Regions from separate parts of the Cobetia sp. MC34 genome, predicted to be linked through region 2. Evidence: predicted binding sites of a transcription regulator. Region 2 holds the regulator's gene; the other holds the start of a gene.

The links. Region 2 encodes LexA, which represses DNA repair genes until DNA is damaged. Its sites were predicted from a motif close to TACTGTNTANNTANACAGTA; they were not measured.
Region 1: a site for LexA is predicted at 3,813-3,832, ahead of IZU87_RS06790 (LexA family protein). Genes of this name have one in related genera too.

The regions. Positions count from the first base shown of each region.
Region 1 covers NZ_JADPPY010000009.1:12,203-19,711, reverse strand. Annotated here, with positions in the region: gene aptA (omega-aminotransferase AptA) at 1-47, shown strand, start outside; gene IZU87_RS06805 (CoA-acylating methylmalonate-semialdehyde dehydrogenase) at 229-1,719, shown strand; gene IZU87_RS06800 (putative quinol monooxygenase) at 1,937-2,248, shown strand; gene IZU87_RS06795 (glutamate carboxypeptidase) at 2,355-3,590, opposite strand; gene IZU87_RS06790 (LexA family protein) at 3,852-4,313, shown strand; gene IZU87_RS06785 (Y-family DNA polymerase) at 4,322-5,596, shown strand; gene IZU87_RS06780 (NAD(P)H-dependent oxidoreductase) at 5,842-6,426, shown strand; gene IZU87_RS06775 (TonB-dependent receptor domain-containing protein) at 6,576-7,509, opposite strand, start outside.
Region 2 covers NZ_JADPPY010000001.1:75,093-82,601, reverse strand. Annotated here, with positions in the region: gene topA (type I DNA topoisomerase) at 1-670, shown strand, start outside; gene IZU87_RS00355 (DUF6586 family protein) at 670-1,149, shown strand; gene IZU87_RS00350 (hypothetical protein) at 1,402-1,641, shown strand; gene lexA (transcriptional repressor LexA) at 1,760-2,389, opposite strand; gene IZU87_RS00340 (TetR/AcrR family transcriptional regulator) at 2,970-3,647, shown strand; gene IZU87_RS00335 (L,D-transpeptidase) at 3,647-4,189, shown strand; gene nagZ (beta-N-acetylhexosaminidase) at 4,449-5,594, shown strand; gene IZU87_RS00325 (mechanosensitive ion channel family protein) at 5,643-6,989, shown strand; gene IZU87_RS00320 (hypoxanthine-guanine phosphoribosyltransferase) at 6,970-7,509, shown strand, end outside.

The DNA.
Region 1 (7,509 bases), on a different contig from region 2:
ACCGCCTGATCAATGCCCTCGGCGATGCCTTCGCCGCCCAGGACTGACGGTCACCGCTCAAGGCTGACGGTCGACGCTCAAGGCTGACGGTCGACGCTCAAGGCTGACGGTCGACGCTCAAGGCTGGCGATCGACGTTCAAGACTGACCATCAACATTCAGAACTGACGATCAACACCACTTCATTCATCGCCATTCATTTCACAAGTCATCTCAGGGAGCCCACCCAATGAAGACGCTCGGACACCTCATCAACGGCAACATCGATCACAGCGAAGGCCGTACCCAGGACATCTTCAATCCCTCCACCGGCGAAGTCGGCGGTCAGGTGCGCCTGGCCAGCAAGGCGACGGTCGAGGAAGCCATCGCGGCCGCCGAGGCCGCCTTCCCGGAATGGCGCAACACGCCGCCGATCAAGCGCTCCCGAGTGATGTTCCGCTTCAAGCAGCTGCTGGAAGAACACTCCGACGAGATCGCCCGCCTGATCGGTCAGGAGCACGGCAAGATCTGTCACGATGCGCTGGGCGAATTGCAGCGCGGCATCGAGAATGTCGAATATGCCTGCAGCGCCCCGGAACTGCTCAAGGGCGAGCACAGCCGCAATACCGGCCCGGGCATCGATTCCTGGAGCGAATTCCAGCCGCTGGGCGTGGTTGCCGGCATCACGCCGTTCAACTTCCCGGCCATGGTACCGCTGTGGATGTACCCGATGGCGATCGCCTGCGGCAACACCTTCGTCCTCAAGCCCTCCGAGCGCGACCCGACTTCCACGCTGTTCATCGCTGAGCTGCTGATGGAGGCCGGTCTGCCGGCCGGCGTCATGAATGTCGTCAATGGCGACAAGGAAGCCGTCGATACGCTGCTGGACGACCCGCGCATTCAGGCGGTCAGCTTCGTCGGCTCCACCCCGATCGCCGAATACATCTACAGCCGCGCCGCGGCCAACGGCAAGCGCTGTCAGGCCCTCGGTGGCGCCAAGAACCACGCCATCGTGATGCCGGACGCCGACATGGAATACGTGGCCAACTCACTGAATGGCGCCGCCTTCGGCTCCTCCGGTGAGCGTTGCATGGCACTGTCCGTCGCGGTGGCCGTGGGCGATGACGCCGCCGACAAGCTGATCGCGCAGATGAAGCAGCAGATGGAAGGCCTCAAGGTCGGCATCTACAGCGACAAGGGCAATGATTTCGGCCCGCTGATCACCGCAGCCCATCGCGACAAGGTGGTCGGCTACATCGACAGCGCCGAGCAGCAAGGCGCGACGGTGGTGGTCGATGGCCGCAATCCGCAGGTCGAAGGCGGCGAGAACGGCTTCTTCGTCGGCGGCACCCTGATCGATGGCGTCACCCCGGAGATGACCTGCTACCAGGAAGAGATCTTCGGCCCGGTGCTGCTGGTCGTGCGCGCCGATTCGATGGAAGCCGCCATGCAGCTGATCAATGATCACGAATACGGCAACGGCACCTGCATCTACACCCGTGATGGCGAAGCCGCCCGCTACTTCAGTGATCACATCCAGGTCGGCATGGTCGGCATCAACGTGCCGCTGCCGGTACCGGTCGCCTATCACAGCTTCGGCGGCTGGAAGCGCTCGCTGTTCGGCGATCTGTCCGCCTACGGCCCGGATGCGGTGCGCTTCTACACCCGCCGCAAGACCATCACCCAGCGCTGGCCTTCCGCTGGCCTGCGTGAAGGCGCCCAGTTCGCCTTCCCGTCCTGATCCATCGCCTTTTCGTTCTGATCCGCGGATCATCATCTGATAACAACTGCGCCGGACAGCCCTGCTGTCCGGCGCTTTCGTGTGCTCATCATGCAGGGTCATGCCGGCAGTCAGCTCCTGCCCCTTGCAGTGGCCAGAAACGGCTCCACATAGTCAGGACATCTCATCACGAGAATCCCGACAACATCGGCGGTCAGCACCGTCACAAGGAGCCAAGATGATCTGGGTAATCGCCACCGTTACCGCCAAGGAAGGCCACGTTCAGGATGTCTTCAATGAACTCTGCGCCGTCGCGCCCACCGTGCGCGAGGAAGATGGCTGCCACGCCTACCACCCGTGCCTGGACTCCGAACGCGCCGCCGACAAGGACAACGACCCACGCCCCGACACCATCACCGTGGTGGAAGCCTGGGAATCCCACGATGCCCTGCAGGCCCACCGCGAGACGGAACATATGCAGCGCTTCCGCGACAACGCCGGTGACTGGATCGCCGATGGCGATATCCGCATCCTGAGCCCGGCGGGCTGACAGAAAAGCATGGGGAAAGACCCAAAAAGCCCGGCCTCCTGGAGGCCGGGCTTTTTATCGGGCTTGCCGTCATGACGGCATATCATTTACCGCTGCAACCCCGGTTTCACTCCTGCGGCTGATCCTCGGACAACTGCATGATCATGCGTGTCGTCAGGTAAAGGCGTGGCACGACGCTATCGACCAGCACGAACTCCTGATCGCTGTGGTAGCCGCCGCCGACGAGCCCCAGGGATTCGAGCACTGCCGGTTTATCGGAATCTGCATGATAGGCGTAGGCCGCATCGGTGCCGCCACCGATCTCGACCGCTTGCAGTGTCTGCCCCAACTCCTGATAGATCTTCTGGGCCTGCTCGGCCAGCTGCTGGCTCTGCGGATTGTCAGGCAGCGGCGGACGCCCCTTCTCGAGGTGAAACTCCACTTCGGTATCATCGATCAACTGGTTCTTCGTGATGGCCTGCGCTTCTTCCAGGACACGCTGATACTCGCTGCTATCGAAGTAGCGCATATCACCCTCCGCCCTGGCATGCTCCGGAATCACGTTGCGTTTGACGCCGCCCTCGACGATCGTCCAGTTGAGCGTCGTCTCCTTGTCCGCATCATCAAGCTCATTCAACTGCAGCAGCTGATGAGACAATTCCATGATGGCGTTGCGCCCTTCCTCTGGTGCGCCACCGGCATGGGAGGCACGGCCCTTCACCTCGAGAAACGCATAGTTGATGCCCTTGGTGACGACGGTGACGGCATCGACTCCCGGGTCAGCGAAGGTAGGCTCGAATACCAGCACGGCATCCTGATCTGCCGACAGCTCATGAATCAGGTCATGCGAGCCCGGCGAGCCTTTCTCCTCATCAGGATTGAAGACAACCGTCACCTGGCCATAGTCATCAAACCCGAGCGACTCCAGCGCCTCGAGACTGTGCAGAATAACGGCTGCGCCACCCTTGGCATCGCCCACGCCCGGGCCATAGGCACGCCCATCCTTGATACGGAAGGCACGCTCCGTGGCGGCGCCTTCATCGAAGACGGTGTCGTAGTGAATCATCAACATGATCTTGCGACTGCCATTCCCCTGCAGGCGACCGACAATCGTATTGCCGCCATAGGTCTTGGCAGGGTGCGTTTCCACCTGTGCGCCAAGCGCTTCGAGATGCTGGGTCAGCATTGCCTCAACGTCATTCAAGCCTTCACGGTAGCCCGTTCCCGAATCCACGTTGACCAGTGTTTCCAGCGTCTCCAGCAGAGGCGCTCGCTGTTGCTCGACGGCATCCTGAACATCCTGATAGTCCGCCGCTTGCGCACCGGCACTGCACATACCGCATGCCAAACCCACCGCCAACATCGGAAGCCGCATTTTCCACCTCTAATATTGTTATATAAGGAATAACGAAGGTAAGGCGGATATCAGGCAAATGCAAACGCGAGGCCTACCGGGAAATTTTTTCCGCTAGCAGCTTTACCTGCCGTCCACCATTGAACACAGGTGCACCTCATCTGATCTGCGTCTCGTGAATGTGCAGCACTCGCAGGGATTATCGGTTGCCTGAGGGCTTCTCAGCGCCGATACTGTATATGAATACAGTGTCGAAAGGAGACCCCACCCATGACCGTATCTGCCGCTCAACCGTCCCACGCCTCGCTGGCTCGCCCTCATCCAGCGCCGGAGCCCTGTGCGCTGCCGCACCCTCACATCACGGGGCGCGCTGGCATTTCCGGCTTCCCCTCGCCGGCCGAGGATTACGCGGGGCGCACGCTGGACCTCAACGAGCGGCTGATCAAGCGCCCGGCAGCGACCTTCTTCATGACGGTGGCGGGTGACAGCATGGAAGGCTTCGGCATCTATGAGGGCGACACCCTGGTGGTAGACCGCTCCATCGATGCCCGTCCCGGGCATATCGTGGTGGCACTGGTCGAGGGTGAGGTGGTGGTCAAGCGTTATGAGCTGATCGGTCAGCGCCCCTATCTGAGCTCCGGCAATGCCCTGTATCCACCGGTCGCGATCTTCGACCTCGAATGCCAGGTCTGGGGGGTGGTGCGCTCCGTCATCCACGAATACGCGGTATGAATACGCCGATGATCGGACTGGTCGACTGCAACAACTTCTACGCCAGCTGCGAGCGAGTGTTCGATCCGCGTCTGGAGGGCCGCCCTGTCGGCGTGATGTCCAACAATGACGGCTGCGTGATCGCGCGTTCCAACGAACTCAAGGCGCTGGGCGTGGAGATGGGCACCCCCGCCTTCCAGCTACAGCCACTCGTCCGTGAGGGGCGCATCCACCTGCTCTCCTCCAACTACGAGCTGTATGGCGACATGTCGGCGCGCGTGCGTGAGGTGCTGGAGGAATATTCCGCCGGGGTCGAGCCCTACTCCATCGATGAGATGTTCGTGCGTTTCGATGGCTTTGATCGCAACTCGATGCTGACATTGAGCCGCACCCTGCACCGCAATGTCCGCAAGTTCACCGGCATTCCCGTGTGTGTCGGGGTCGCACCAACTCGAACGCTGGCCAAGTTGGCCAATCGCGCTGCCAAGAAGCGTCCGGAATTCGGCGGTGTCTGCGTGCTGGAACCCAATGAAGTCGGCACCCAGCGCATGCTGGCCGATACGCCACTGGGCGATGTCTGGGGCGTGGGCCGACGACTGGTCGAACGCCTGGCACTGCAAGGCCTGCACACTGCCTGGGACCTGCGCTGCGCCGACCCGCGCGCCATCGGCCAGCGGTATTCCGTGGTACTGGAACGCACCGCGCGCGAACTGCAAGGCACGCCCTGCTTCGAGATGAATGATGCCGATGACGCTCGCCAGCGCATCATGACCTCGCGCTCCTTCGGGCGCATGACCGGTGACTTGAATGAACTCAGGGACGCCATCCGCCAACATGCCCAGCGCGGCGCCGAGAAGCTGCGCCATCAAGGTAGCCTGACACGCGCCGTGCTGGTCTTCCTCAAGAGCAATCGTCACCGACCCGACCTGCCGCAATACTCACCCAGCACCATCGTCGAGCTGCCCGCCCCCACCAATGACAGCCGCGAGATACTCGCCGCCGCGCAACAGGCGCTGGAGCATATCTACCTGCGCGGCTATCGCTTCATGAAGGCTGGCGTGATGCTGCTCGACCTCATCGACCAGCCACGCGAGCAGCTCTCGCTGCTGGAAAGCGAAGAGGACATCGCCAAGCGCGAACGCAGCCAGCAATTGATGGCGACACTGGACGCCATGAATCAGAAGATGGGCCGCGGCACCGTACGCCTGGGTGTCGCACACCCCGACGCCGCCTGGCAACTGCGCTGCGCCCACCGCAGCGCCCGCTACACCACCAACTGGCAGGAATTGAAGCGGTTGCGTTAGTGGGCTTGGCCCGAAAGTTATGAGCACAATTCCGAGTGTCCCAACCATCAGCAATACAATCCCTTTCCTGGGCGCTCATACCGCATAAGGCATGAAGGGAGTGAATGCGTAGATATCGCGCGCAATCTGATCGGATTGTTGCATCCATAGCAAAGGTGTTTTACGCCAGTGCCGCTTTATCAATGACTTGCGAACACTCATGCTGTGCGCCATTGCTAAAAGCCAACAGTTCTGGAGTACCCGGCATGAAGATTCTACTGATCAACGGCGGCAAGGCCTTTGCCCATTCCAATGGCGAGCTGAACGCGACGCTGCATGAACTGGCGCGCGGTGAGCTGGCCGAGCTGGGTCATGAGGTGCGTGAAACCGTCATCGAGGAAGGCTTCGAGGCCAAGGCGGAAGTCGAGAAGCAGCTGTGGGCGGACCTGATCATCTACCAGACCCCAGGTTGGTGGATGGGTCTGCCGTGGACCGTGAAGAAGTATCTCGATGACATCCTGACTGAGGGCCACGGCGCGCTGTACGCCAGCGATGGCCGTCATCGCACCAGCCCGACCCAGGGCTACGGCACTGGCGGCTTGATGCAGGGCCGCCAGTACATGCTGTCACTGACCTGGAATGCGCCACTTGAGGCCTTTGATGAAGAAGGCAACTTCTTCGAGGGCAAGGGCATCGATGGCGTCTACTTCCCGGTGCACAAGGCGATGGAATTCCTCGGCATGACGGCCTTGCCGACCTACCTGGCCACTGATGTGATCAAGAATCCTGACCTGGAGGCCTACACCCAGGCCTACCGCACGCACCTGCGCGAGCACATCGGCCGCGCCTGAAGGCTCGTAGAGATGAGTTGCGAGCGCTGAAAGCACTCGAGCCCGCTCGTAATACAAGAAGCCCGCCACCGGTGACATGACCGATGGCGGGCTTCTTGCGTTCCAACGAATAGCGGCGGCCAGCGCACACTATTGAGGGGGTACGGGGCTCAGAAGCTCCAGCTGGCGTGCGTCCAGAAGATACGCCCCGGCTCATTGACCTGTACATCGCCCTGCAGCGGGTCATCGTAGAAGCGATTGACGTGATAGGCGTAAGCCTTGTCGAACAGGTTGGAGATGCCGGCGCTCAGCTCGATGTCATCAGTGACAAGATAGCCGCCCTCCAGGCCGACGATGCCGAAACCTGCCGTCGCGTCTTCGCTGTCAGAAATACGCGACTGGCGTGCGGCCGCATCGAATCGTGCCCCCGCCCACCAACGGTCCGCGTCATAGCGTGTCGCCAGATAGCCATTGAAGGGGGCGACCTGTGACAGAGGTGTCCCATCGCTCAGATTGGTGCCGTGCGTCGCGGCAACCCCTGCGGAATGCTGCCAACCGTTTTGCTGCCAGCTGGCTTCCAGCTCGATACCGTAGAGTTCGGCCTCGACATTGTCATAGGTGGTCAGCGAGTCGCCTTCGGCCAGCTCGATCCAGTCATGCACCCGGTTGTAGTAGGTGTCCGCCGAATAGCGCCAGACGCCCTGCCTGACCGCCACTCCCAGCTCGAGCTGCTGATGGACCTCGGGATCAAGCTCGGGATTGCCCAACCAGCCATCGGAGTCAGACTGGCGGTTGTAATACCGCTCGCTGGCCGTCGGAAAGCGCACACTGCGACTGAGCGCTGCATAGCCTTTCACCGCTTCGTTGACGCGATGCTCCAGCCGCGCCAGCGCACTGAACTCCCCGTCACGCTGCTTGGCTTCTACATCATCGCCGTACTGGGCACGCCAGGCGGAGATAGCCGAGGCATTGCTGCCCACTACCTCATCGGCATCTCGCGCATCACTGATGGAGACGTCATAGCGCGCGCCAGTCACCAGCCGATTGTCGGCATCGAGGGTGGTATCCAGTTCCGCGAATACCCCGCCACGTGTGCGCACGACA
Region 2 (7,509 bases):
AGATGCCGAGACGGATGCGCTGCGCGCCAAGCGTCGCTGCCCGATCTGCGCCACCGCGATGGACAGCTACCTGATCGATGAGCAGCGCAAGCTGCACGTCTGCGGCAATAGCCCGGACTGTGTCGGTCATGAGGTCGAGGAAGGTCAGTTCCGCATCAAGGGCTACGATGGCCCGGTGATCGAGTGCGACAAGTGCGGCTCCGACATGCAGCTCAAGACCGGGCGTTTCGGCAAGTACTTCGGCTGCACCAACGAGAATTGCAAGAATACCCGCAAGCTGCTCAAGTCCGGTGAGGTGGCGCCGCCGAAGATGGACCCGATTCCGATGCCGGAACTTGCCTGCGTCAAGGTCGAGGACCACTACGTGCTGCGCGATGGCGCCAGTGGCCTGTTCCTGGCGGCCAGTCAGTTCCCCAAGAATCGCGAGACGCGTCCGCCGCTGGTCAAGGAGCTCAAGGCGCACGCCGACGAGCTGCCGGAGAAGTATCACTTCATTCTCGAGGCCCCGGATCAGGACCCGGACGGACGTCCGGCGCAGATTCGCTTCTCGCGCAAGGTCAAGGCTCAGTACGTCATGACCGATGAGGAAGGCAAGGCGACCGGTTGGAAGGCGACCTACGACAACGGCCGCTGGGTCGTCGAGGACAAGCGCAAGGGAGCCAAGAGCTGATGAGCCAGCGTGCCCGTACCAATCAGCTGCTGTATCAGGCTGAGTTGCTGCTGGCCCAGTCAGCAGCCTCTGGCGACGATGAGCATGCCGTGGCGCGTCGCATGGCCGGTGAAGAGGGCGCGCTCGCCCTGCTGGAGCTGGCGCTGGCGTCATTGCTGGAAGAATGTGCCGTGACGGCGCGCTGGCCGCAGGGTAGCTGGCGCGAGCGCCTGGCGTCGCCGCCGACGCCCATCGCCGAGGTCGAGCAGCTGCGCAGCCTGCTGGAGCGCCCCGACAGCTGGTTGTCTGAGCTGGTCGCGGATGTGACCCGCCTGCATGAAGAGGGCGGCGTCGCTCGCCGCGAGGAATCGCGTTCGCGTGGTGATGGTCTGATCATCGCGGCAGCCTCGAGCGCCTCGCTGGCCGAGCGTCTCAGCGCCGCCATCACGGCATTCAAGGCGCTGCTGCCGCAGCTGCGCGAGTCGAGTGTCGAGTGGTAGGTCAAGGCGTTGATCTGGTGCTGCACGCTGGTGATGACTGGCGCATGGCAATCGGGTGACGTTTCGCCTTCACGGGTGCTAGACTGATCGCATTGTGGCAAGCCCTGCATTCTCCGGTACGACCATGGCTCTGGCTGTGGTCGTACTTTTTTCTGCGTCGCTGATGGCAACGCGGTGCCGGGCTTGCCAGCCGTCGCGCTGACGATTACAACGACGCCGGTATCTCGCGAGATGCCGTGCAGGAGGAATGACGTGTCCGATCCCGCCGTACTTGAAATTGTGCAAATGGAAGATGGTGAAGTGATTCTGCGCGCCGCGGAAAGCGAAGGTGAGCCGCTGCTCAGCATTCGCATTTCGGACGAGGCTGCTGATCTGCTGCGTGACAATCGTTTCGAGGTCGCGCGTGAGATGATCGACCACGCCATCACCCGGACTCGCCTCTGGGATGGCGAAGAAGACGAGGACGAGCAGTCAGAAGGCATCGTGCACTGATTCATCGCTCGTGCTTCGCGCACAAAAAAACCCGCCTCGAGGCGGGTTTTTTTTGTGCAATGCGTGCGGCTTTTCTGCTGCTCAGAACTCTGCGAGAAAAGCGCTGCTGGTCAAGGCCTCAGTGCAGGCCACCATCGCGGATGACGCCCACCCCGAGACCCTCTATCTCCAGGCTGTCCGTGCGCAGGTCGACCTTGATCGGCGAGAAATCCTCGTTCTCGGCTTCCAGCCACACGTAGTGCCCGTCACGGCGGAAGCGCTTGACGGTGACCTCATCCCCCAGACGTGCCACCACGATCTGCCCGTCACGCACGCTGGTGGTGCGGTGCACGGCCAGCAGGTCGCCTTCCAGAATCCCCACATCCTTCATCGACACGCCGCGCACACGCAGCAGGTAGTCGGCAGCCGGCGAGAAGTAGTCGCTCGGCAGCGGACAATGACGGTCGATATGCTCGCTGGCAAGAATCGGGCTGCCGGCGGCCACTTCCCCGATCACCGGCAGGCCATCGTTGGCGCTGTCGTCGACGTCAGCCAGCGACGGCACGCGAATGCCGCGTGAGGTGCCTGGCACCATCTCGATGGCGCCCTTGCGCTTGAGGGCGCGCAGATGCTCCTCGGCGGCATTCGGCGAGCGGAAGCCCAGCGCCTGGGCGATTTCGGCCCGCGTCGGCGGGTAGCCAGAGGACTTGATGGTCTTGATGATGAAGTCGAAGACATCCTGCTGGCGCGGAGTAAGCGGCTGGGTCATGGCATTGCCTTTGGCCTGGGCGGCATCTTGAGCTGACGGCACGGGGTGTGCATCCATACAACTGTCATTGTATCCAGTCATGGCGGTCATGCAAGGCATCGTGGCTTGCGTGGTGGCCTCAAAGGGCAGGTAGTCGCCGGCTTATCGCTGCCTGGCGACTTTTCGTGCCGATATCCGAGGCATTCTTTCTTGAAGGGAATGTCTGGAAGTGAATGCCTGGAGGTGAATGTCTGGAGATGAATGTCTGGAGATGAATGTCTGGAGATGAACCCGGCCTGGCTCTGGCGGGGTGGTCAGTCACCGAGCATGACGAGCCCTTGAATCGGGATGGTCAGCGCTGAGGGAATATCAGGCTTGGCTAAACCTCTGGCGTTTGAAACGCGAGAGAATTGTCAGTCATGGCATGGCGCGCTAGAATCAAAGCGTTTCAAACGAATGTTCGCCGATGGTAGTGCTCACGGGTGTCATGATCGAACGCGCCTTGCGGTGAACCTGCACCACCTCATGAGAGAGTCGCCGCGCGGGGCTTGCGCCGTGACCTACGACTCCAGTCCTTTTCTACCTGACAAGGGTTCCGCCCATGGCCCAGACCGATACCGTTACCCGCATCCTCGATACTGCCGAGGTGCTGTTCGCCGAGCGCGGCTTCGCCGAGACCTCACTGCGTAACATCACCAGCAAGGCCAAGGTCAATCTGGCGGCGGTGAACTACCACTTCGGCTCCAAGAAATCGCTGATCCAGGCGGTCTTCGCACGCTATCTCGACCCGTTCAGTGAGCGTTTCCACGCGGCACTCGACAGCGTCGAGCAGCAATGCGCCGGGCGCCAGGTGCCGCTGGAGGTCCTGCTGGAGGTGATGGCGCGTACCGTGCTGGAGGTGCCGGCCGAGCGCAATAGCCTGCGTACCTTCATGCGCCTGCTCGGGCTTGCCTATACCCAGGGTCAGGGCCACATGCGGCGCTATATCCGCGAGCATTACGGCACGGTCTTCAGCCGCTTCGCCGAGCTTCTGAAGCTGGCGACGCCTGATCTGCCGGACAACGAGCGCTTCTGGCGTCTGCACTTCATGCTCGGCAGCGTGATATTCACCTTCTCGGGCCTGGATGCGCTGCGCGATATCGAGGAGGCCGAGTACGGCCATCACACCACGGTGCGCGAGCTGATCCAGCACATGCGGCCGGTGGTGGTCGCGGCGATGGCAGCGCCGTTGCCGGCCACGCTCGGAGATGGTGAGGCGGTCACCCAGGCGGCCAGCTGATGGCCTGCTGGGTAGCGGTGGATCTCTCGCGCCAGAGCCTTGAGATACGCAATGACGCGCCGAGTGGCAGTCGTGATGCGCCGCCCCCCGCGGCTGACCCTGACGCGCTGGTGCATGCCTGCGCGATCTCCAGCGGCCTCAACGGTATCGGCGAGCTCGACGGCAGCGGTTGCACGCCAACCGGCTGGCATGTGATTCGTGCCGCCATCGGGGCGGGCAATCCGCGTGGCGCCGTCTATCGCGGCCGGCGCTTCACGGGCGAGGTGTTCACGCCCGAGCTTGCCTTAGAGCATCCTGAGCGTGACTGGATCCTGACGCGCATTCTGTGGCTCAGCGGCCGCGAGCCCGGCGTCAATCGTGGTCGCAATGCCCGCGGCGAGCGGGTCGATAGCCTGCGCCGCTACATCTATTTTCATGGCACGCCCAGCACGGAGCCCATGGGGGTAGCGGCGTCCCACGGCTGCATTCGCTTGCGTGATGACGACCTGCTGCGACTCTTTGCCGAGGCTGTGCCCGGCACCCCGGTGCTGCTGCATGCCTGAAGGCGTTGGTGCCCGAGTCTGATACCCTCCATGAGCTGTCACCGGAACCTGGGTGACAGCCCCTTGCCGGGGCGCAGCTGGCCGCGACTGTTCGATAGGGGTTCAGTCGGCTAGAATTGCGCCTTTCCTCGCGCTGGCAGCCTGATTCATCACGTTTCTTCCAGGCTGCCGAGCCCCGTAAAAGACATGAAGTCCTGGCGGTCGTGATTCCTCTCTTCACGGGACATCACTGCCGCAGGCCATGGACAGGAAGGATGACATGACACAGCCACTGGGCTCCGTAATGGTCGATGTTGCGGGGCTGACCCTCGCCCGCGACGAACGTGAACTGCTGGCACGCCCTGCCGTCGGGGGCGTCATCCTGTTTGCGCGCAATTGCGCCTCTCCCGAGCAGGTACAGGAGCTGAGCCGCGAGATTCGCAGCGTCAATCCGCACCTGCTGATCGCCATCGATCAGGAGGGCGGGCGCGTCCAGCGTCTGCGCGAGGGCGTGACACGCCTGCCATCGATGCGCAGCCTGGCACAGTGCTGTCTCGGCCGTGACTGTGATGGCTGCGGCGAAGACGCCCAGGCCGCAGGCCTGGGTCTGGCACGCGATGCCGGCTGGCTGCTGGGCATGGAGATGGCAGCCATCGGCTGTGATATCACCTTTGCGCCGGTACTGGATATCGATGTGGCGGGCTCGACCATCATTGGCGATCGCAGCTTCGGCGCCACGCCGGAAGACGTCATCGCGGTGGGCGGCGCCTTCATCGACGGGCTGCAGGAGGCGGGCATGTCGGCCGTCGGCAAGCATTACCCGGGGCATGGTGGCATCTCGGCAGATACCCATCTGGAGCGCGTGGTCGATCCGCGGCCGTTCCGCGAGCTGCGCGAGCATGACCTCAAGCCCTTCGCGGCTCTCGCCGAGCGTCTGGGCGGCGTGATGCCGGCGCATGTGATCTATCCGGATTTCGATGCACGTCCCGCGGGCTTCTCGCCCAGCTGGTTGGGCCTGCTGCGCGAAGAGTTCGGCTTCAAGGGCGCCATCTTCTCCGATGATCTCGGCATGGCGGCGGCCGTCGCGGAAGGTGGCCCGGCAGAGCGTGCGCGCCTGGCGCTGGACGCCGGCTGCGACATGGCGCTGGTCTGCAATGACCCGGCCGCCGCGCGCGAAGTGCTCGACAGCCTCGATGACGATGAGCAGCGCCACCGTGGCAAGCGCCAGGCGCGGCTGCGCTATGCGCGAGCTCGCCCGACGCTTGATGGCCTGGTGGGGCTGGCACGCTGGCGGCGCACCCACGCGCGGCTCGAATCGATGGCGGCCAGTCAGGCATCACAGCAGGCTGCCATGCCCTCGGGCACGCTAGGCGCCGCTGACGCGTCTGACGCACGGTCGGCCTCTGAGTCCGGTAGCGCGCAATAATCAGGCACGCGGTGCCTTTTTCGAGTCGAAGACTGGCAAGGAATTCCCATGGCTGAGCAATCCGCCACCGAGGCTGCTGCCGACAAGCTGGCAGCGCCTGCCGAAGAGATGATCAATCAATGGGTCGAGCCGCTGCGCCAATGGGTCGAGCAGACCTTTGGTCTGCCGCTGTGGGGCATCAATCTCGCTCTGTTGCTGTTGGCGGTGCTGTTGCTGCACCTCATCGAGCGAGTGGTGCTCACCCGCCTGGCGGCGCATGCCGAGAAGAGCCGCAACCTGTGGGATGACGCCCTGGTGCATGGTCTGCGTCATCCCTTGTCATTCTGGCTCTACAGCATGGGGGTGTTGCTGGCGCTCGGCATCATCGCCGGCCAGTTCAGCCTCGGCGGGGCCGAGAAGTACCTGGGCACGGCGCGCCAGATCGTGACCCTGCTGGCGCTGGCCTGGGCGTTGATCCGCATGGTCAAGCGCTTCGAGGCGCTGCGCACCATGCCGCCGCCCGGCACCAACGTCAACGCGATGGATGCCACCACGGCCTCGGCGATCAGCAAGCTGCTGCGGGCGGTCGTGGTCGTGCTGGTGGGGCTGGCCATCCTGCAGAACCTCGGCGTCTCGCTGTCCGGGGTGCTGGCCTTCGGGGGTGTCGGCGGTATCGCGGTCGGCTTTGCGGCGCGGGATCTGCTGGCCAACTTCTTCGGTGCCCTGATGATCCATCTCGACCGGCCCTTCAAGGTCGGCGACTGGATCCGCTCACCGGACCGCGAGATCGAGGGCACCGTCGAGGATATCGGTTGGCGCCTGACGCGCATCCGCACCTTCGACATGCGGCCCCTCTACGTGCCGAACGCCATCTTCACCAGCATCTCGGTGGAGAATCCGTCGCGCATGTACAATCGCCGCATCTTCGAGACCGTGGGGCTGCGCTATGAGGATGCCGCCCAGGTCGGCCCCATCGTTGCCGCGGTACGCGAGATGCTGGAAGGCCATGACGAGATCGACCAGACGCGCACCCAGATCGTCAACTTCACCACCTACGGTGAGCATTCGCTGAACTTCTTCGTCTATGTCTTCACGCGCACCACCGACTGGGTGAAGTACCACGCGATCAAGCAGGATGTCCTGCTCAAGGTGCACGACATCATCCGTGAGCATGATGCCCAGGTGGCGCTGCCGGGGCAGCGTCTGCACTTTGCCGATGTACTGTCCTTCGAAGGACGCCACCATGAACACGACGCCGAGGCTGAGAATGCCGCGGCGTCATCAGACACGCAGACGCGCGGGTCCCGCCGCCGTTCTGATTCAACCGCCGCTGCTACATCCTCCTCTGCGCCCGTCCGGCGTGGAGATGAGGCCAGTGACACCCAGGAAACTCCCGATGCTGACTCCGACGCCTGAGACCCTCACCGCCCTGCATGACGAAATGCGTGAGGTGATGGACAACGCCGATTGCCTGATCCCGCAAGCTGACCTTGAAGTGGCACTCGACCGCATGGCCGTTGAGCTGACGGAACGCCTCGGCGATCGCATGCCGATCTTCTATTGCGTGATGAACGGCGGCCTGATCACCGCCGGCCAGCTGTTGACTCGCCTCGACTTCCCGCTGGAAGTCGATTATCTGCACGCCACTCGCTACCGTGGCGCGATGCGCGGCGGCGAGCTGTTCTGGCGCGTCAACCCGGAGCTGCCGATGGCCGGTCGCGACGTGGTGATCGTCGATGACATCCTCGATGAGGGTGGCACCCTGGCCGCGATCCTCGAGTACTGCCGTGAAGCCGGTGCACGCAGCGTGTCCAGCTGTGTGCTGGTCGACAAGAAGCATGACCGCAAGGCCTACCCGGGCTTCAAGGCCGATTTCTGTGGTCTCGACGTCGAAGACCGCTTCCTGTTCGGCTTCGGCATGGACTACAAGGGCTAC